DNA from 4 places in the Streptomyces sp. NPDC007896 genome. Region 3 is predicted to be linked to each of the others. Evidence: riboswitches for the same ligand, from Rfam matches in the RefSeq annotation. Region 3 holds a riboswitch; each other region holds the start of a gene.

Region 1 (5,046 bases), on a different contig from region 3:
GGTGTCGGCCGCACCCTGTACTCCTTCCCCGCCGCCCGGCTGCCGGAGTTCGTCCTCGGAGTCGCCGTGGCCCGCCTCGTACTCCTCGGCCGCTGGCGCGGCCCCGGCCTGGAGGCGTCGGTGGCCCTGACGATCATCGGCTACTTCCTGGTCTCCCAGGTCGGCGGATCGTACGCCTGCGTCGCCTGCACCTTGGTCGGTTTCACCTGTCTGATCCCCGCGGCCGCCCTCGCCGACGTACGCGGCCTGCCCAGCTTGTGGCGACATCCGGCCCTCGTCCGACTGGGTGAACTCTCCTTCGCCTTCTACATGGTCCACCTGCTCGTGCTGCGCGCGGGGCAGCACCTGTTCAAGCCGTCGCCGATCGGTGCGCTCACCGCCTTCGCGGTGTCCCTGGCACTCGCCTGGCTCCTCCACGAGTACGTCGAGGTACCCGCCCGGCGATGGCTTCTGCGGCCCTTCATGAGATCCCTGCGACGCACCCTGGTGTCACGCTGATCAGGCGGGGCCGTCCCACAGGACATGCAGGGTGGACGGCTTACGGAAGACCAGCCCGTGCGGAGTGGTCGGGTGGGCCGGGTCGAGGCGCAGGGCGGGGAGGCGTTCGAGCAGGCGCTGAAGGGCGATACGGGTCTCCAGTCGGGCGAGGTGCGCGGCGAGGCAGTAGTGCGGGCCGTGTGCGAAGGCCAGCTGGAGACGCGCGTTCTCGCGGCGGACGTCGAACCGATCGGGATCGGGGAAGACGGCCGGGTCGCGGTTGGCGCCCGCCAGGGAGACGGTGACCAGTTCACCCCGGCGGATCGTTGCCTGGCCGAGGACGGTGTCACGGGTGGCGTACCGGTCCACGACCGCCGCTCCGGGTTCGAGGCGCAGCGATTCCTCGATCGCGCCGTCCAGCAGGTCGACGTCATCGCGGACAAGGGCGAGTTGGCCGGGGTGTCGCAGCAGGTGCAGCAGCGCGTTGGTGATCATCGCCTCGGTGGTCTCTATCCCTCCGAACATCAGCACCGCGGCGTTGGACGCCACTTCTGGCAGCGCCAGCCGCTCGGCGGCGGCGCCCAGGAGCGAAGTCGCGCCCCGGCCGGCGACGGTGGCTTCGACAGCGGCCCGTAGCCGCGCGTACGCCTCGGCGCCCGCGGGTGCCGCCTCGTGTCCGGCGGTGATGTCCGAGACCGACCGCACGATGGAGTCGTACCAGGAGAGCACCGTGTCCGCGGTGGTGCCGACCAGCCCGAGCGCCTCGGTCACGACGGCGACGGCGAGCGGGCCGGCGAAGGCACGTCGCAGTTCGACGGCGCCCGCCGGTTCCAGCGCGGTGATGAGCCGGTCGGTCTCCCGCTCGATGAACGAGGCGAAGCCGTCGCGTACTTCCCTGGGGCGGAAGGGAGCGGAGAAGGGCTCCCGGTGGCGGGCGTGCTCGTCTCCGTCCAGGGACAGCATGCTCGGGCCGACGACCTGCGCGGTGGAGAACCGGGGGTCGTCGACGGTGAAGGTCACGGGGTCCCGCATCACGTTCAGCGCGAGATCGCGACGGGTCACCAGCCAGCCGTCCAGCTCGGGCAGCCAGGAAACGGGCTCATGCGCACGGAGCCGGGCCAGTCGCGGATGCGGATCCGCGGCGAGTTCGGCGAGCGTGGTCGCGGCACCGAGCGGGAAGGAGCCGACGGCGCTCATCGCAAGCCCTGGCCGGGCACGGGGAATTGGATCACAGCCAAGGCTAACAATCGTGCTGAAGGCGAGGCCGATGGGGGCGTGATAATTTGCCGAGGCCAGTCAAGGGAATCCGGTGTGAATCCGGAGCTGACGCGCAGCGGTAAGGGTGACGGGCGGGGCAACACGAAGCCACTGGACGGCGGTCGTACGTGACCGGAGTCCGGGAAGGCGCCTCGTCCGGACGATCCCGAGTCCGAAGACCTGCTGGCGGACCGTACGAACGGGCCCCGCGACTGGGCCCTCGACGCCAGAGGATGTCACGTGCCCGTTGCGCGCCCAGCCCGCCGCTGTGCCCTGCTCCTGTCCGGAGCCCTGTTGCTGACCGCTTGTGGCGGCGGCTCGTCCGCCGACGGAAGCAAGTCGCCGAAATCCACCGGTGCGGTGTCGCTCGACAACTGCGGCCGGAAGGTGGCGATCGCCTCCGCGCCGAAGCGGGCCGTGTCCCTGAACCAGGGCACCACCGAGATCATGCTGTCCCTCGGCCTCGCCGACCGCATGGTGGGCACCGCCACCTGGACCGACCCGGTCATGAAGGGCTTGGCGAAGGCCAACGGGAAGGTGCCCCGACTCGCGGACGACGCCCCTTCCTTCGAGAAGGTCCTCGACGCCGAACCCGACTTCGTCGCCGCCTCCTTCGCCTCCACACTGGCCAAGGGCGGTGTGGCTCCGCGCGAGAAGTTCGAGGAACTGGGCGTGCCCACCTACCTGTCCCCCGCCGACTGCGAGGGCAAGGACAACAGCGGTGACGGCGACGGAGTGCGCACCGAGCCGCTGACCATGGATGCGGTCTACGGCGAAGTGGGCGACCTGGCCGAGGTCTTCGGCGTCGAGGAGCGCGGCGCCAAGCTCGTCGCGGACCTCAAGGCACGGGTGGCGAAGGCCACCGACGGGATCGACGCGTCCGACACCACGGTCCTCTACTGGTTCGCCAACCAGGAGGCCCCGTACATGGCGGGCTGCTGCGGTGCGCCCGGCATCATCACCAACGCCCTCGGCGCGAAGAACGTCTTCGCCGACACGAAGCAGGAATGGCCCCAGATCAACTGGGAGACCGTCGCCGACCGCGATCCCGACGTCCTGGTGATCGGTGACCTCACCCGCAGGTCGCAGACCGCCGAGACCGCCGCGAAGAAGATCGAGTTCCTGGAGACCAATCCGGCCACCAAGAACATGGACGCGGTGAAGAACAAACGGTACGTGCTGCTCAGCGGGCAGGCGATGAACCCGACCATCCGCACGGTCGAAGGTGTCGAGAAGGTGGCCGCGGCGCTGCGCGAGTACGGGCTCGCCGGGTGACCACCGCCGCCATGACCGCCGTGGTGCGTACGGCGGCCGGGCTCGCCGTGCTCGTCGCGTCCGTGGCGGTGGCCATCACCATCGGCCCCGCGGACATAGGCGTCGGGGAGGTCTGGTCCGCGGTGGCCTCCCACCTCGGGGGCAGAGCTCCGGAACTGACCCCGATCCGCGACGGCATCGTGTGGAACCTGCGGCTCCCGCGCACCCTGCTCGCCGCGGTCTGCGGCGCCGGGCTCGCGGTGTGCGGGGCGGTCATGCAGTCCCTGCTGCGCAACCCGCTCGCCGACCCCTTCGTCCTCGGCGTCTCCTCCGGGGCCTCGACCGGGGCCGTCGTGGTCGTGGTGCTGGGCGCCGACGGTGGAGTGCTGTCCGTCTCCGGGGGCGCCTTCGTGGGCGCGCTGTGCTCCTTCGCCCTGGTGCTGCTGCTCAGCCACACCGTCGGCGGCACGACCGATCGGGTGGTGCTCGCCGGGGTCGCCGCCATGCAGCTGTTCTCCGCACTCACCTCCCTCGTGGTGATGACGGCGGCCGACGCCGAGACCACCCGCGGTGTCCTGTTCTGGCTGCTGGGCTCACTCGGCGGAGCGGACTGGACCGACGTATGGCTGTGCGCGGCCGTCCTCGCGATCGTCCTGCTGGTCTGCCTCGGACACGCGCGCACACTCGACGCCTTCGCGTTCGGGCCGGAAGCCGCGGCCTCCCTCGGTGTCTCCGTGGCCCGTACCCGGCTGGTGCTCCTGTGCGTCACGGCGCTGCTGACCGCCGCACTCGTCAGCGTGGCCGGCGCGATCGGCTTCGTCGGCCTCGTCCTGCCGCACGCCGCACGCGCGCTCGGGGGCCCCGGACACGCCCGGCTGCTGCCGGTGACCGCGCTCGCCGGGGCGGTCTTCCTGGTCTGGGCCGACACCGTGACCCGTACCGCACTCGACCCGCAGGAGGTGCCGGTGGGTGTGGTCACCTCGCTGATCGGCGTGCCCGGCTTCGTGCTGATCCTGTACCGCACCCGAAGGGTGACCCGATGACGCTCGGTGCCGACCGTGTCTCCCGCACCGCCGCCGGGCGGCTGATCCTGGACGGCGTCGACCTGACGCCCCTTCCTGGATCCATCACGGGTCTGCTCGGCCCCAACGGCTCCGGCAAGTCCACCCTGCTGCGTCTGCTCGCCGGTGTCCTGACTCCCGCCTCCGGCGTCGTCACCCTCGACGGGCATCCGCTCGGCGACCTCGGCCGCCGGGCCGTCGCCCGGCGCGTCGCCGTCGTCGAACAGCAGGTCGACACCCAGGTCGACCTGACCGTGCTCGACGTCGTACGTCTTGGCCGCATCCCTCACCGGCGCGCCTGGTCGCCCTCGACTCCGGCCGACGAGAGGGCCGTTCGCACCGCGCTGGAGCGTACGGACCCGACCGACAAGGCCGACCGCTCCTGGCACACGCTCTCGGGCGGCGAACGCCAGCGCGTCCAGATCGCCCGCGCGCTCGCCCAGGAACCACGCGAACTCCTCCTCGACGAACCCACCAACCACCTCGACATCCAGCACCAGCTCGACCTGCTGGCCCTGATCGCGGAACTCCGCGTCACCAGCGTCGTCGCCCTGCACGACCTCAACCTCGCCGCCATGTACTGCGAGCGGATCGTCGTCCTCGGGCAGGGCCGGGTCGTCGCCTGCGGCACCCCGGCAAAGACGCTCACCGAGGCCCTGATCGCCGACGTCTACGGCGTACGAGCCATCGTCACCGTCACGAGCGAAGGCACTGTCGACCGCCCCCACATACGGTTTCTGGGAACACTCCCCGACCGCTGAGGCCATCAGGACAAGGTCGCCCTCCTCGCTCCACGGCACCGGCACTGTCCGCGATCCGTGTGATGCCGTAGTACGAACACGGCCTGTTGATCAAGACCACCCCTGGGAGGTCAAGGTCACAGCCGCGTCCTCTGCTGCTCACCTGCGGATCTGGCCTAACATCCGAGCATGACGGTCCTGCCTGACGACGGGCTCTCGCTGGCCGCCGAGTTCCCTGACGCGACCCATGAGCAGTG
Region 2 (5,046 bases), on a different contig from region 3:
AGGTGCAGGAGTTCTTCGGCGTCCCGGTGGTCAGCCTCCAACTGGTGGACCCGCGCTTCTACCATCTGGACACGGCACTCTTCGTCCTGGACGACGGGCCCGAGGCGAACATCGCGTACTACCCGGAGGCGTTCTCGCCCGGCAGTCGCGAGGTCTTGACCCGGCTCTTCCCGGACGCGGTGCTCGCGACCCGTGAGGACGCGTTCACCTTCGGCCTGAACTCCGTCTCCGACGGCCGCCACGTGTTCATCGCGCCGCGCGCCGAGGCCCTCGCCGACCGGCTCGCCCGCCACGGCTACGTCCCCGTCCCCGTCGACCTCTCCGAGTTCCACAAGGCCGGCGGTGGCATCAAGTGCTGCACCCAGGAGATCCGCTCATGACCGCTCCCGCCCGTACGCTCGCGTCCTCCGCCGCCGGTCCGCGCTCCTCCGCCGACCTGATCCGCGCCGAGGAGCCCGTCCTCGCGCACAACTACCACCCGCTTCCCGTGGTCGTCGCCCACGCCGAGGGCACCTGGGTCGAGGACGTCGAGGGGCGCCGCTACCTCGACATGCTGGCGGGCTACTCGGCCCTCAACTTCGGCCACCGCAACCCGGTGCTGATCGACGCGGCCCACCGTCAGCTGGACCGGCTGACGCTCACCTCGCGCGCCTTCCACAACGACCGGCTGGCCCAGTTCGCCGAGTCGCTGGCCGAGTTGACCGGCCAGGACATGGTCCTGCCCATGAACACGGGCGCGGAGGCGGTGGAGAGCGCCATCAAGGTGGCCCGCAAGTGGGCGTACGAGGTGAAGGGCGTCGCACCGGACCGGGCGACGATCGTGGTGGCCGCGGACAACTTCCACGGCCGTACGACGACGATCGTGAGCTTCTCGACGGACGAGACGGCCCGCGCCGGATTCGGCCCCTTCACCCCTGGCTTCCGTGTCGTCCCGTACAACGACCTCGCCGCGCTGGAAGCGGCCGTCGACGAGACGACCGCGGCCGTGCTGATCGAGCCCATCCAGGGCGAGGCAGGCGTCGTCATCCCGGACGACGGTTACCTGACCGGTGTCCGCGAGCTGACCCGGCGCGCCGGCTGTCTGTTCATCGCGGACGAGATCCAGTCGGGCCTGGGCCGCACGGGCACCACGCTCGCCGTGGAACACGAGGAGGTCGTCCCCGACCTGCTCCTCCTGGGCAAGGCGCTCGGCGGCGGCATCGTGCCGGTGTCGGCGGTGGTCGGCCGCCGGGACGTGCTCGGGGTGCTGCGGCCCGGTGAGCACGGCTCGACCTTCGGCGGCAATCCGCTGGCCGCGGCGGTCGGCTCCGCGGTCGTCGGACTCCTGGAGACCGGCGAATACCAGAGCAGGGCGGCCGAGTTGGGCGTGGTCCTGCGGGGCGGTCTGACGGCGCTCGTGGGCCGGGGCGTGGAGGGCTTCCGCTCTCGGGGGCTGTGGGCGGGCGTCGACATCGACCCGGCCATCGGCACCGGGCGCGAGATCAGCGAGGGCCTGATGCGCGAGGGAGTTCTGGTCAAGGACACCCACGGATCGACGATCCGACTGGCCCCGCCGCTGACCATCACCGGCGAGGAACTCCAGTCCGCCCTGGGCGCCTTGGAGAAGGTGCTGACACAGGGGGTCTGACACCGGCGCCGGCAGCCGCCGACGCCTTGGTGGGCACGCCGCGCTCCCCTCGCCCGGCCGCACCACCGACGGGCGCCTGCCCCGGAACACCGGGGCAGGCGCCCGCGCCGCTCTGCCATCGACCTGTTGAGGAGTGCAGACAGGCGATCACTCGGCGGCGGGCTCTGCGAGTTGCTCGGCCGCGGTCGTGTTGCCCTGCTCGGCGAGGCGTCGCAGCTCGTCCATGTTGTCCTGCTCCGTGGCGAGTTCGATCAGCTGGTCGGTGGCCGTGACATTGCCGCTGCCCGATAGGCGGCGCAGTTCTTCGAGGTCGCCTTGCTCTGCGGCGAGTTGGATGAGCTCGACGGTTGCGGTGGGGTTGTCCGCGTCCGCGAGGCGGCGCAGTTCGTTCGGGTCGCCGAGTTCGGCGGCGAGTTCGACACGGGTAGGGAACTGGGCTGCGTCCACCCCATGGGCCCGCTGAAGCCGGCCGACCTGATCGGCCTTGACACCGTCGCCTCGATCGCGGAGTCCCTGTACGACGAGTTCAAGGAACCCCTCTACGCGCCGCCCCCGCTGCTCCAGCGGATGGTGGAGGCAGGGCTGCTGGGCCGCAAGACCGGCCGCGGTTTCCACGTGTACGGCCAGGAGTGAGCATCCTGGCGCGACCGGGCCGAGGGGCCCTGACCGCGTGTCCCAGCTCACCGTCCGAATGCCGGACCTGATCCGCCGCGCCGGGTGAGCGCCCCATAGGCTGGTCTGTGCAACTGGTTCGCCCCGTCCGCCAGGCGGGATGCGTCGCAAGAGGGAACCCGGTGGGAATCCGGGACTGCCCCGCAGCGGTGAGTGGGAACGACCGCCGTCATACGCACTGGGTCCGGTGAACAGGACCTGGGAAGCGACGGCTATTAGGTGTCCTCCGTACGGAGGACGTGCCCGCGAGTCCGAAGACCTGCCCGTTGCCCGCGCCCGACCCCTCGTGCGCGGACATCCCGGTGACCTCGTGGGCGGGTCGGCGTACATATCGGGCGGACGACCGCGCTGTGCCGCGTGAGGTCGTTTCCGTCCGGTTCGTCACCCCTTCGCGCCCTCGTCCCGTCCCGGGATCCCAGGGAGATATCTCGCGAAGGAGATTTCCGTGACAGCGAAGTCCGCAGCCGCGGCAGCACGGGCCACCGTGTACGGCTACCCCCGCCAGGGACAGAACCGGGAGCTGAAGAAGGCGATCGAGGGCTACTGGAAGGGCCGCGTCGACGCCGATGCCCTCCGGGCCACCGCCACCGAACTGCGCCGCACCAACTGGCGGCAGCTGGCCGAGACCGGCATCCACGAGGTACCCACCGGCGACTTCTCGTACTACGACCACGTCCTGGACACCAGCGTCATGGTCGGCGCGATCCCCGAACGCCATCGCGCCGCCGTCGAGGCCGACGCGCTGGACGGCTACTTCGCGATGGCGCGCGGCACCCAGGACGCGGCACCGCTGGAGATGACGAAGTGGTTCGACACCAACTACCACTACCTGGTGCCCGAGTTGGGTCCGGACACCGTCTTCACGGCCGACTCCACCAAGCAGGTCGCCGAGTTGGGCCAGGCCCTCGCCCTCGGCCTCACCGCCCGCCCCGTTCTCGTCGGCCCCGTCACCTACCTGCTGCTCGCCAAGCCCGCGCCGGGCGTCGCCGCGGACTTCGACCCGCTGACGCTCCTCGACCGGCTGCTGCCCGTGTACGCCGAAGTCCTCGCCGACCTGCGCACGGCCGGCGCCGAGTGGGTGCAGCTCGACGAACCGGCCCTGGTCCAGGACCGTACGCCCGCCGAGCTGAACGCCGCCGCACGCGCCTACCGCGACCTGGGAGGGCTCGCCGAGCGACCGAAGCTGTTGGCCGCCTCGTACTTCGACCGGCTCGGTGACGCGCTGCCCGTGCTCGCCAAGGCTCCGGTGGAGGGTCTGGCGCTCGATTTCACCGAGGCCGCTGCCGCCAACCTGGACGCGCTCGCCGCCGTGGGCGGCCTGCCCGGCAAGCGCCTGGTCGCCGGTGTCGTCAACGGGCGCAACATCTGGGTCGACGACCTGGAGAAGTCCCTCACCACCCTCGGCACCCTGCTCGGACTCGCCGACCGGGTCGACGTGGCCGCCTCCTGCTCGCTGCTGCACGTCCCGCTCGACGCCACCGCCGAACGCGCCATCGAGCCGCAGATCCTGCGCTGGCTCGCGTTCGCCCGCCAGAAGACCGCCGAGATCGTCACCCTCGCCAAGGGCCTCGGGGGCGGCACCGACACCATCGCGGCCGAACTCGCCGCCAACCGGGCCGACCTGGCCTCCCGCGCCGGCTCGGCGCTCACCCACGACCCGGCGGTACGCGCCCGCACCACCGCCGTCACGGACACCGACGCCCGCCGCGCCCAGCCCTACCCCGAACGGGCCGCCGCCCAGCGCGCCCACCTGCGTCTGCCCCTGCTGCCGACCACCACCATCGGCTCCTTCCCCCAGACCACCGAACTGCGCACCGCGCGGGCCAACGTGCGCGCGGGACGGATCGACAGCGCCGGGTACGAGGAGCGCATCAGGGTCGAGATCGGCGAAGTGATCTCCTTCCAGGAGAAGACCGGCCTCGACGTCCTCGTGCACGGCGAGGCCGAACGCAACGACATGGTCCAGTACTTCGCCGAACAGCTCACCGGCTACCTCGCCACACAGCACGGCTGGGTCCAGTCCTACGGCACCCGTTACGTACGCCCGCCGATCCTGGCCGGCGACATCTCCCGCCCGGAACCGATGACCGTGCGCTGGACGACGTACGCCCAGTCCCTCACCAGCAAGCCGGTCAAGGGCATGCTCACCGGCCCTGTCACCATGCTCGCCTGGTCCTTCGTCCGCGATGACCAGCCCCTCGCCGACACCGCCCGACAGGTCGCCCTCGCCCTGCGCGACGAGGTGAACGACCTTGAGGCGGCCGGGACTTCGGTCATCCAGGTGGACGAACCCGCGCTGCGCGAGACCCTGCCACTGCGCGCCGGCGACCGTCCGGAGTATCTGGCGTGGGCCACCGAGGCGTTCCGCCTCACCACCGCGGGCGTACGGCCGGACACCCAGATCCACACCCACATGTGCTACGCCGAGTTCGGCGACATCGTCCAGGCCATCGACGATCTCGACGCCGACGTCATCAGCCTCGAGGCCGCCCGCTCCCACATGCAGGTCGCCCGCGAACTCGCCGAACACCGCTACCCGCGCGAGGCCGGACCCGGCGTGTACGACATCCACTCCCCACGCGTACCCGGCGCGGAGGAGGCGGCGGCGCTGCTGCGCAAGGGACTTGAGGCCATCCCCGCCGAGCGGCTGTGGGTCAACCCCGACTGCGGCCTGAAGACCCGCGCCTGGCCCGAGACCCGCGCCTCGCTGGAGAACCTGGTCACCGCGGCCCGGACGGTCCGCACGG
Region 3 (5,046 bases):
CCCCAGTTCATCTTCCGTTCACTCAGGTTGCCTACGGTCCACCTGCCACTGACGCCAAACAGAAGCCTGGGTAAATGGAACACATCACGCTCCTCCTCGGAATCGTGATCGTCACCGCTCTCGTGTTCGATTTCACGAACGGTTTCCACGACACTGCCAACGCGATGGCGACCACCATCTCGACCGGCGCTCTGAAGCCCAAGACGGCGGTGGCCATGTCCGCCGTGCTGAACCTGGTCGGCGCGTTCCTCTCCGTGGAGGTCGCCAAGACGATCTCCGGCGGGATCATCAACGAAGAGGGCATACGCGTCCAAGTGATCTTCGCGGCGCTCGTCGGCGCCATCCTCTGGAATCTGCTGACCTGGCTTCTGGGTCTGCCCTCCAGTTCCTCCCACGCACTGTTCGGCGGCCTGATCGGCGCCGCGGTCATGTCGGCCGGCTGGTCGTCGGTGAACGGCTCGACCGTCGTCACCAAGGTGCTGATCCCCGCGGTCGCCGCGCCCATCGTGGCCGGACTCGCCGCGATGCTGGCCACCCGGCTGACGTACCGGATCGGCAACCGCGCCGACGAGAAGGCGACCGCCAAGGGCTACCGCGCCGGCCAGATCGCCTCCGCCGGCCTGGTCTCCCTGGCGCACGGCACGAACGACGCCCAGAAGACGATGGGCATCATCACCCTCGCGCTGGTCACCGGCGGCGTCATCGCCCCGGGCTCGAACCCCCCGCTGTGGGTCATCGTCTCGGCCGGTACGGCCATCGCGCTCGGCACCTACCTGGGCGGCTGGCGCATCATCCGCACCATGGGCAAGGGCCTCACGGACCTCGCGCCGCCGCAGGGCTTCGCCGCCCAGACCAGCGCCGCGACGGCCATCCTGGCCTCCTCGCACATCGGCTTCTCCCTCTCCACCACCCAGGTCTGCTCCGGCGCCGTGATGGGCTCGGGCATCGGCCGCAAGGGCGGCGTGGTCCGCTGGTCGACCGCGACCCGGATGTTCGTCGCCTGGGGCCTGACCCTGCCGGCCGCCGGTCTGGCCGGCGCCTCCGCCGAGTTCCTGACCAAGCAGGGCACCTGGGGCATCGTCCTCACCGGCGCGCTGCTCGTCGCCGGCGCCGGCACCATCTGGAAGCTCTCCCGCCGCCAGCCGGTCACCGTCGACAACGTCAACGACGTCGACGCCGAGCCCGCGGGCGTCGTCACCGCCGCGATCGCCGCCGTCACCCCGCCGCCCGCGGGCCCCGTCACCGGCGACCTGTCCGGCGACCTGAAGACCACCATCCCGTCCCCGGACGCGGAGCCCACCCGCCCGGCCACGGTGTAAGGACAGAACAGCATGCACATCGACTGGGCAGCCCTCGGCTCCGTCTTCGGAGTCAGCCTCGTGACCACCGTCGGCCTTGTCGGCCTCTTCACCCTCGGCATCGTCGGCCTCTCCAAGCGCGAGTCCGCGTCCGCCCAGGGCGGCTCCGCGACCCTCGCGGTCACCGGCGCGTACGTCTGCTTCGCGGCGTGCGCCGCGGCGGTGGCGTACGGCATCTTCCTGATCGTCGGCAAGTAGCGCAAAACGGGCACCACTTCGCGTGGGGTGCGGGACGGATCACCGTCCCGCACCCCACCTGTATGTGGGCCTTCGCACACTCTCCCCGCGCAGGTCAACAGCAAGTTGACGGGTCTTCCAACCCGTGGTGGACTGCCGGAGCCAAGTACGGCGACAGAAGAGGAAGCCGGTGTGAATCCGGCGCGGTCCCGCCACTGTGACCGGGGAAGGAACTCCCCGGGAGCCAGGAACTCTCCCCGCCGGTCTCGTCGAACCAGGGCGTGGACACCCTGAGTGAGGACATAACGCCATGCGCGGCTGCCCAAGTGCCCTGCGAGCGACGGTTCCACCCGACCTGACGGTCGGCTGACCCCGTGCGTGCCGATCGCGTCTTCGCGTACGGCGCCGCCGCCGGACTCCTCGGTGACCTGCTGCTCGGCGATCCCCGCCGGGGGCATCCGGTCGCCGCGTTCGGGCGGAGCGCGGGCGCCGTGGAGCGGGTGCTGTGGCGGGACCACCGCGGGTGGGGCGCGCTGCAGACCGCCGTGTGTGTGGGCGGTGCCGCCGGACTCGCCGCCGTCGCTTCCCGTGCCGCACGCCCCTCACGTGCCGCGTCCCTCGCGCTGACGGCCGCCGCCACCTGGGCCGTCGTCGGGGGCACCACGCTCGGGCGGGAGGCCCGGGCGATCGGTGACGCCCTCGCGGACGGGGAGATCGAGACGGCCCGGGAGCGGCTGCCGCATCTGTGCGGGCGCGATCCCCAGGCCCTCGGCGCCGACGGCATCGCGCGCGCCGTCGTCGAGTCCGTCGCCGAGAACACCTCCGACGCCGTGGTGGGCGCCCTGGTGTGGGGGGCCGTGGGCGGAGTCCCGGGGCTCGTGGGCTTTCGGGCCGTCAACACCCTTGACGCGATGGTCGGTCACAGGTCGCCCAGGTACCGGCGGTACGGGTGGGCCTCGGCTCGGCTCGACGACGTCGCCGGGTGGCCGGGGGCTCGTCTCACCGCCGTGCTCGCAGCCCTCGCGGGTGACAGTCCCCGAGGGGCCCTGCGAGCCTGGCGCGCCGACGCCGTCAAGCATCCGAGCCCCAACGCCGGGCCCGTGGAGGCCTCGTTCGCGGGGGCGCTCGGGGTGCGTCTGGGCGGCACCCTCTCCTACGGCGGCCGCGTCGAGCACCGGCCCGAACTCAACGGCGCCGGGCGCGCCGTGCAGGTCGACGACATCGAACGGGCCGTACGGCTGTCACGGCGTGTCGGCTGGCTCGCCCTCGGCGTGAGTGCCGGCGGGCGGCTGCTCGTACAGAGGCTTCTCAGGAAGGGGCGTACGTCATGAGCGGCGGGCTGCTCGTCGCCGGAACCACCTCCGACGCGGGCAAGAGCGTCGTGACCGCCGGGATCTGCCGGTGGCTGGTGCGCCACGGCGTCAAGGTCGCGCCCTTCAAGGCGCAGAACATGTCCCTGAACTCGTTCGTGACGCGCGAGGGCGCCGAGATCGGGCGCGCCCAGGCCATGCAGGCGCAGGCCGCCCGGGTGGAGCCGACCGCGCTCATGAACCCCGTGCTGCTCAAGCCGGGCAGCGACCGGAGCAGTCAGGTCGTCCTCATGGGCAGGCCCGTGGGCGAGATGACCGCCCGTGGCTACCACGGCGGGCGGCAGGAAGCCCTCCTCACCACCGTGCTGGACTGCCTCGCCGAGTTGCGGGGCACGTATGACGCGGTGATCTGTGAGGGAGCCGGCAGTCCTGCCGAGATCAATCTGCGGCGGACCGACATCGTGAACATGGGGATCGCCCGCAATGCGCGGCTGCCCGTGCTCGTCGTCGGCGACATCGACCGAGGGGGTGTGTTCGCCTCGTTCTTCGGGACGGTCGCGCTGCTGTCGCGCGAGGACCAGGAGTTCGTCGCCGGGTTCCTCGTCAACAAGTTCAGAGGGGACGTCTCCCTGCTGGAGCCGGGGCTCGACATGCTCCACGGCCTCACCGGGCGGCGTACGTACGGCGTCCTGCCGTTCCGGCACGGCCTCGGCATCGACGAGGAGGACGGGCTGCGGGTGTCGCTGCGGGGAGCGGTCCGGGAGTCCCAAGTGACCTCCCCCGTCGGCGAGGACGTGCTGCGCGTCGCCGTCTGCGCGATCCCGCTGATGTCCAACTTCACGGACGTGGACGCGCTGGCCGCCGAGCCGGGTGTCGTGGTGCGGTTCGTGGACCGGGCCGAGGAACTGGCCGACGCCGACCTCGTCGTCGTCCCCGGGACTCGGGGGACGGTGAAGGCGCTGGAGTGGCTGCGCGAGCGCGGACTCGCGGACGCCATCCTGCGAAGAGCCGCCGAGGGGCGGCCCGTACTGGGCATCTGCGGCGGATTCCAGGTCCTCGGCGAGCACATCGAGGACGAGGTCGAATCGCGCGCCGGTCATGTCGACGGACTCGGACTCCTGCCCGTCCGGGTGCGGTTCGCACGCGAGAAGACCCTGACCCGGCCCGTCGGGGAGGCCCTCGGCGAGCACGTCGAGGGCTACGAGATCCATCACGGTGTCGCCGATGTGACGGGCGGTGAACCGTTCCTGGACGGGTGCCGGGTCGGCGCCGTCTGGGGCACGCACTGGCACGGCTCGCTGGAGTCGGACGGCTTCCGGCGTGCCTTCCTGCGCGAGGTGGCGGCCGCCGCGGGCCGTCGTTTCGTGCCGGCCGCCGACACGTCGTTCGCCGCGCTGCGCGAGGAGCAGCTGGACCGGCTCGGCGATCTGATCGAGGAACACGCGGACACGGACGCGCTGTGGCGGCTCATCGAGTCGGGCGCGCCGCAAGGACTGCCTTTCATTCCACCGGGAGCGCCCGCATGAGCACAGTGTTGTTGTTGTCGACCGCCGACACCGATCTGCTGGCGGCGCGTGCCTCCGGCGCCCCGTACCGGATCGGCAACCCGACCCGGGTGGACGTCGAGGGCGAACTTCCCTCTCTCGTCGAGGGCGCGGACATCGCCGTCGTACGACTCCTCGGCGGCAAGCGCGCCTGGGAGGAGGGCCTGCGGAAGCTGAAGGCCTCGGGCATCCCCACCGTGCTGCTCGGCGGGGAGTCCGTGCCCGACGCCGAACTGATGGCGGAGTCGTCGGTGCCCGCCGGTGTCGTCGCCGAGGCGCTGCGCTACCTGGTCGAGGGCGGCCCGGACAACCTCACCGAACTGGCCCGGTTCCTCTCCGACACCGTGCTGCTGACGGGCGAGGGCTTCGAGGAGCCGCGGAAGATGCCGGAGTACGGCGTCCACGGTGAGCGCGCGTTCGTCGAGGGCCGCCCGACCGTCGGCGTGCTCTTCTACCGGGCCCACCAGCTGTCCGGCAACACCGCGTTCGTGGACACGCTGTGCGACGCGATCGAGGCGCGCGGCGCCAACGCGCTGGCCGTGTACTGCGGTTCGCTGCGCGGCGCGGACGCGGGCCTGTACGAGATCCTCGGCACGGCGGACACACTGGTCGCCACCGTGCTCGCGGCGGGCGGCACGCACGCCTCGGAGGCGTCCG
Region 4 (5,046 bases), 680 kb from region 3:
TTACGCCCCACACGTCCGGGCAGTAGCGCGTACGGACCGAGCGGCGCCCGCCCAGCCACAGCCCGCCGAGCGCCGCGGCCACTCCGGCGAGCAGCACGGGCAGGCCGTAGGTGCCGCCCTCGGCGGTCAGCACTCCGTACGTGCCCGCGCAGACGCCGAGCAGACCGCCCAGCGTCAAGGCGGTGGTCGTACGGCGGACGGCGGGCGGTACCTCGGCGGTGCGGCCGTAGCCGCGGGCGTCCATCGCCGCCGCGAGGGCGACCGAACGCTCCAACGCGCCCTCCAGGACCGGGAGTCCGACGTGCAGCAGGCCGCGCAGCCCACGGTCGGGGCGGCCGCGCAGACGGCGGGCGGCGCGCAGTCGCCGGCCGTCCGCGATCAGGTTCGGCGCGAACGTCAGCGCGACGACCACCGCGACGCCCGCCTCGTACAGGGCGCCCGGGAGTGACTTCAGCAGCCGTGCCGGGTTCGCGAGGGCGTTCGCCGCGCCGACGCAGATGAGGAGCGTGGCCAGTTTCAGGCCGTCGTACAGCGCGAACAGCAGGCCCTCGGCGGTGACCCGGCCGCCGATACGGATGCCCTGGGCCCAGTGGGGGAGGGGGAGTTCGGGGAGGGTGACGAGGAGGTGGGTGCCGGGGATGGGGGAGCCGAGGAAGACAGCGAACGCCAGCCGGATTCCGAGGACGGCGATACCGAGTCTGACGAACGCGGTGTAGGAGCGGGCCCAGGGGGCGTCGGTCCGGCGGGCGGCCACCACATAGCCGGCCACGGCTATGAGGAGGGCGAGCAGGAGGGGGTTGGTGGTGCGGGAGGCGGCGGTTCCCAGGCCCAGGGCCCAGATCCACCAGGCTCCTGGGGGGAGGGCGTTGGAACGGTGTGCCTTCGGCGCGCGTGTCATCGTCGGTCGCCGTACTCAGGGCCGGCGGCGGCGGGTCTGCCAGACCGCCGCCCCGCCGAGCGCGGCGACCGCGACGACTCCCGCGAGCAGGCCCAGCGACGGGCCGTGCCGGTCCGGCTCGGACTTGGCGTCGGCCTTGGCGTTGTCCTTGGCGTTGTCCTTGGCGTTGTCCTTGGCGTTGGCTTTCGAGGTGGCGGAAGGCGCAGTGTGTGACGTCGCGACCTGGTCGCCGCAGCCCGTTCCGGGGTAGCCCGCGATGGCGCACAGGAGGGCGTTGGTGTCGTACCGGAGGGGCTTGGCGACCGTCGCGAGCGCCTCGGCCGTGGTCGCGTCGGCGGGGACGCGGGCACAGACCGTCCGCGGAGCGGGCGGCGTCTCGCCGCCCGGGGCGTCCGCGGTCGTGCCGGAGTCGATGACGAGGGCCACCCGCTTGTGGCCCGCCTGGGCGGGCGTCTTCGCGCAGATGGACGCGAAGTCGGCGTCGCCGCGCGGCTTGGAGGCGTCCTGCGAGTCCGCGCTCACCGCGAATCGGAAGCCCTGTACGTCGCCGTCGGACGGCCGCGCGGTCGACGGGCCCTGCGTCGCGTACGTCCACTTCCCGCCGGTCAGGTCCCAGAACGACCAGTAGCGGTAGCCGACGGCCTGGGCCTGTCCCGCGCCGCCGAGTACGAGCAGGAGCAGGGACAGGACCAGTGCGCACGTCCGACGGCGGCTCACGGCTGCTGCTTCTTGTTCCGGGCGCTGATCAGGAAGCCGATGCCGATGCCGCCGACGAGACCGACGCCGATGATCCACCAGACGCTGACGCCGCTGTCGTCCTTCTTCTTCGCGGCTTCCGCGGCGGACGCGGAGGCCGTGGGCTCGGCCGGGAGGGACGCGGGCGCGGGGCCGGTGGCGTTGAGCTGCTTGACGAGGTCCCGGCCGCCGAAGTCGCGCGGGTCGAACGTCGCCGCGTCGGCGGCGAGGACGAGCTGCGCGTACGCGGCGGGTCCGCTCTGCTCGGCCCACTGCGCGGAGTGGGCCTCCAGCCAGCGCATCGCGTCGGCCGCCTTGTCGCCGTGCCCGGCGGTCGCGAGCGCGACGACCGCGTCCGCCGTGTTGCCGTAGTCGGGCTGGTTCTTGGCGCCGGGCATCACCGACGTGAGGTGCTGGTCCTTGGCGAGTGCCTTGACGAGGTACGCGGCGCCGTTCCGGGCCGTCTGTTCGGCGCTGGTGGCGGCCTTGCAGGAGAGGGGGTCGGCCACGGGCTTCAGGGGCTCACCGGCGAGGCCCTTGCCCAGGGCTCCGACCACGGCCGCCGCCGTCGCGTCCGCGTTGGCCGCGAGCTTGCCCTTCTTGTCCGGCTGGTAGGCGAACGCGCCCCCGTCGGCCCCGCCGCACGGGATCGACAGCTTCGAGAGTGCGTCGTACGGCGACTTGCCGCCCTTGGAGACATCGTTCGGCTTCTTGCCCACCGCCGCCAGCGCCCCGATCACCACGGACGTGGAGTTCGCGTCGCTCGCGCCGCCCGCGGTGTAGCCCCAGCCGCCGTCCTTGTTCTGTACGGACTCCAACCATGCGACGGCCTTGCCCGTCTCGCCGCCGTGGCCGCCGAGCGCGGCGAGGGCCTGCACGGCCGCCGAGGTGCTGTTGGTGTCGACCATCGTCTTGGCGTCGCACTTCGCCGACGCGTCGGCGCGGTACGCCGCGAACGCCCCGTTCGCGCACTGCTGCCCGGCCAGCCAGTCGACGGCCTTCGCCGCGGGCTTCACACCGACGGTGTGCTGGGCGAGCAGCGCGAGGGACTGCCGCCAGACACCGTCGTAGGTGGGGTCGGTGGTGCCGTAGAGGCCGGAGGGTATCGCCGGGGCAGGCGAAGGCGAGGCGCCTTCGGCCACGGCGGCCGGGGCCAGGGCCGTACCGATCACTACGGTGGCGGCCAGTACCGCGGCGCTGCGGCGAACAATCATGACTCTCCCTGCGGAAGCCGGGCAGCACCGGGCGCAGGCTTGGCCCCGAGCGGCTCCGGCCCCGTATCCCTCGACGGTGCCGGCCACCGACGGGCTGCCGGTGGCACGAGCCGGTCACGTCCCGGACGAGGCGATCCGGCTTGCCACGTTTGTGGGTGGCTCACGGTTGCGGGTCAGCGCCGGAATTGCACCGGCTTCTCCGCGTACGGGTGTGATGACGACCTGCTTACTGTACCGGCCCGTAGGAATCGCCTGAGGAGTGGCTGCGAGCGCCGACTCGCGGGCCTATGCTGCGCTCTCGATGTGCTCTGTTCGAACACGTCGACATTCGCCGGTCCCTGGGGGGAACCGGGGTCCAGGGGGGACACGAAGATGCGCGGCACTGTGGACGAGAAAGCTCAGTCGTGCCCGGAATGCAGCACTGAGGTGCGCACCGACCCGCGGTTCACGGCGTGGTGTGCGGCCTGCGGATGGAATGTGGATCCCGGCGAGCCGGAAGAGAGATCGGGGCGGCTGGAGGGACTGCGGCGGTCGCTGGCCCGACAGCACGGGGAGGCACTGCTGGCCGAGGTGTCGGCCGACGGCGATCCGCGTCCGCGCCGCGATACGGCCGCTGTCCTGGCGTACGCCGTCGCGCTGGCCATCCACGGCGCCACGATCGCCCTGCTCGGAACGGGGATCCTGCTGGTGATACTCGGCTGGGGCACCGCTCTGCCGGTGGTCGGAGTGATCCTTCTGCTGCTGGCCTGGCTCCTTCGGCCCCGCTTCGGACGGCTGCCGGACGACGCGCCCGTGCTGCACCGGGCCGAGGCGCCCCAGCTGTTCGCCCTGGTCGACGAGATCGCCTCCGTCGTCGGTACGACCGGGGTCCACGCCATCGCCCTGACGACCGACGTCAACGCGAGCGTGACCACCTACGGAGTGCGCCGACGTCGCCTGCTGACCATCGGGCTCGGACTCTGGGAGATCACCACCCCGCAACAGCGGATCGCGCTGCTCGGACACGAACTCGGTCACTACGCCAACGGGGACACCCGGCAGGGACTGGTCATCGCCAACGCGCTCCAGTCCCTCGCCACATGGCGCTACCTGATGCGCCCGATCTCTCACCCCACCGTCCCCGAGATGGCGCTCAACGTGCTCTATCTGCTGCCCTACGGAGCCGCCCAGGGCCTGCTGATGCTGCTCGACCAGCTGACGATGCGCGCGAAGCAGCGCGCCGAGTACCTGGCCGACGCCGCCGCGGCCCGGGCCGGTTCCAGCGAAGCCGCCGTGGCACTCATGGACCGCCTCCTCGTGACCGACTCGGCGGAGACCCTGCTGCTCCGCATGTCCAACGTCGGCCAGGTGATCCGGGCCCAGGACGCGGAGCGTCGCGAGCCGTGGCGCGATCTGTGGGACCAGTTGGCCGCTCACGTGGACTCGATCCCCGAGCACGAGTACGAGCGCCAGCGCCGCGTCGGAATCCTGCGCGGACACAGCGTCGACTCCACCCACCCACCGACGCACCTGCGCCGGGCCTGCCTGCTCGCCAGGCCCGCCGTGGCCGCCGCGGTGGTCACGGACGACGAACGACAGCACGCCCTCGACACCGAACTGGCCCCGTCCCGAGCCCGCCTCGCCCGCCACGTACTCGCCCGGTAGTAGTTCCGTCGGTCACGGCACGGGTGCCGGAATCGTTGCCTCCGTGGGCTGGCACAGGACCAGGGCGAGATCGTCGGCGAGGGCGGTGCCGGTGTGGGCGAGCAGGCGGGCGTGCAGGGACCGCAGAGCCTCGTCGGGGAGCGGCTCGCGCAGGGCGAGCGTCGCCTCGCCGAGGAGGGGGAACGGGGCGCCCTGCGGGTCACGGGCCTCGGTGAGGCCGTCGGTGTAGAGGAGCAGCCGGTCGCCGGGCTGGAGCCGTACGCGGTACTGGCGCGGGTCGGGACCGAGGCCCAACGGCGGGGTGGGGACGAGGGGTTCGAGGAGTTCGATGCGGTGGCCGGAGCGCAGCGGGGGCGGATGGCCGCAGTTGACGAGCCGCACCTCGCCGGGCGCGAACTCGGCGAGCACCGCGGTGACGAAGTCCTCGGGGCCCAGCTCGGGGGTCAGGCGGGCGTCGAGCTCGGCGGTGAGGGTCACCAGGTCCGGTGCGGTGTAGGCGAGTTCACGGAAGGCCGTGATGGTGTCGGCGGTCAGCCGGAGCCCGTCGACGCCGTG

The links. A riboswitch is a leader RNA that binds a small molecule or an ion and turns the genes downstream of it on or off. The one in region 3 is predicted to bind cobalamin.
Region 1: it holds a riboswitch for cobalamin, as region 3 does, so the genes downstream of both, ACFZDJ_RS37110 (ABC transporter substrate-binding protein) here and ACFZDJ_RS00375 (cobalamin biosynthesis protein) in region 3, are expected to answer to the same signal.
Region 2: it holds a riboswitch for cobalamin, as region 3 does, so the genes downstream of both, metE (5-methyltetrahydropteroyltriglutamate--homocysteine S-methyltransferase) here and ACFZDJ_RS00375 (cobalamin biosynthesis protein) in region 3, are expected to answer to the same signal.
Region 4: it holds a riboswitch for cobalamin, as region 3 does, so the genes downstream of both, ACFZDJ_RS03460 (prenyltransferase/squalene oxidase repeat-containing protein) here and ACFZDJ_RS00375 (cobalamin biosynthesis protein) in region 3, are expected to answer to the same signal.

What each region holds. Positions count from the first base shown of each region.
Region 1 is NZ_JBIBKX010000014.1:104,155-109,200, forward strand. Features, by position in the region: gene ACFZDJ_RS37100 (acyltransferase family protein) at 1-498, shown strand, start outside; gene ACFZDJ_RS37105 (cytochrome P450) at 499-1,674, opposite strand; cobalamin riboswitch at 1,754-1,937, shown strand; gene ACFZDJ_RS37110 (ABC transporter substrate-binding protein) at 1,975-3,009, shown strand; gene ACFZDJ_RS37115 (iron chelate uptake ABC transporter family permease subunit) at 3,021-4,031, shown strand; gene ACFZDJ_RS37120 (ATP-binding cassette domain-containing protein) at 4,028-4,810, shown strand; gene ACFZDJ_RS37125 (methylmalonyl-CoA mutase family protein) at 4,979-5,046, shown strand, end outside.
Region 2 is NZ_JBIBKX010000003.1:334,977-340,022, reverse strand. Features, by position in the region: gene ddaH (dimethylargininase) at 1-380, shown strand, start outside; gene rocD (ornithine--oxo-acid transaminase) at 377-1,627, shown strand; gene ACFZDJ_RS12775 (hypothetical protein) at 1,775-2,074, opposite strand; partial or broken gene ACFZDJ_RS12770 (3-hydroxyacyl-CoA dehydrogenase family protein) at 2,015-2,260, shown strand; cobalamin riboswitch at 2,358-2,581, shown strand; gene metE (5-methyltetrahydropteroyltriglutamate--homocysteine S-methyltransferase) at 2,745-5,046, shown strand, end outside.
Region 3 is NZ_JBIBKX010000001.1:71,053-76,098, forward strand. Features, by position in the region: gene ACFZDJ_RS00365 (inorganic phosphate transporter) at 75-1,319, shown strand; gene ACFZDJ_RS00370 (hypothetical protein) at 1,332-1,556, shown strand; cobalamin riboswitch at 1,668-1,810, shown strand; gene ACFZDJ_RS00375 (cobalamin biosynthesis protein) at 1,910-2,866, shown strand; gene ACFZDJ_RS00380 (cobyric acid synthase) at 2,863-4,371, shown strand; gene cobN (cobaltochelatase subunit CobN) at 4,368-5,046, shown strand, end outside.
Region 4 is NZ_JBIBKX010000001.1:751,824-756,869, reverse strand. Features, by position in the region: gene ACFZDJ_RS03470 (CbiQ family ECF transporter T component) at 1-898, opposite strand, end outside; gene ACFZDJ_RS03465 (SCO2322 family protein) at 914-1,615, opposite strand; gene ACFZDJ_RS03460 (prenyltransferase/squalene oxidase repeat-containing protein) at 1,612-2,847, opposite strand; cobalamin riboswitch at 2,959-3,088, opposite strand; gene ACFZDJ_RS03455 (M48 family metalloprotease) at 3,325-4,491, shown strand; gene ACFZDJ_RS03450 (SpoIIE family protein phosphatase) at 4,504-5,046, opposite strand, start outside.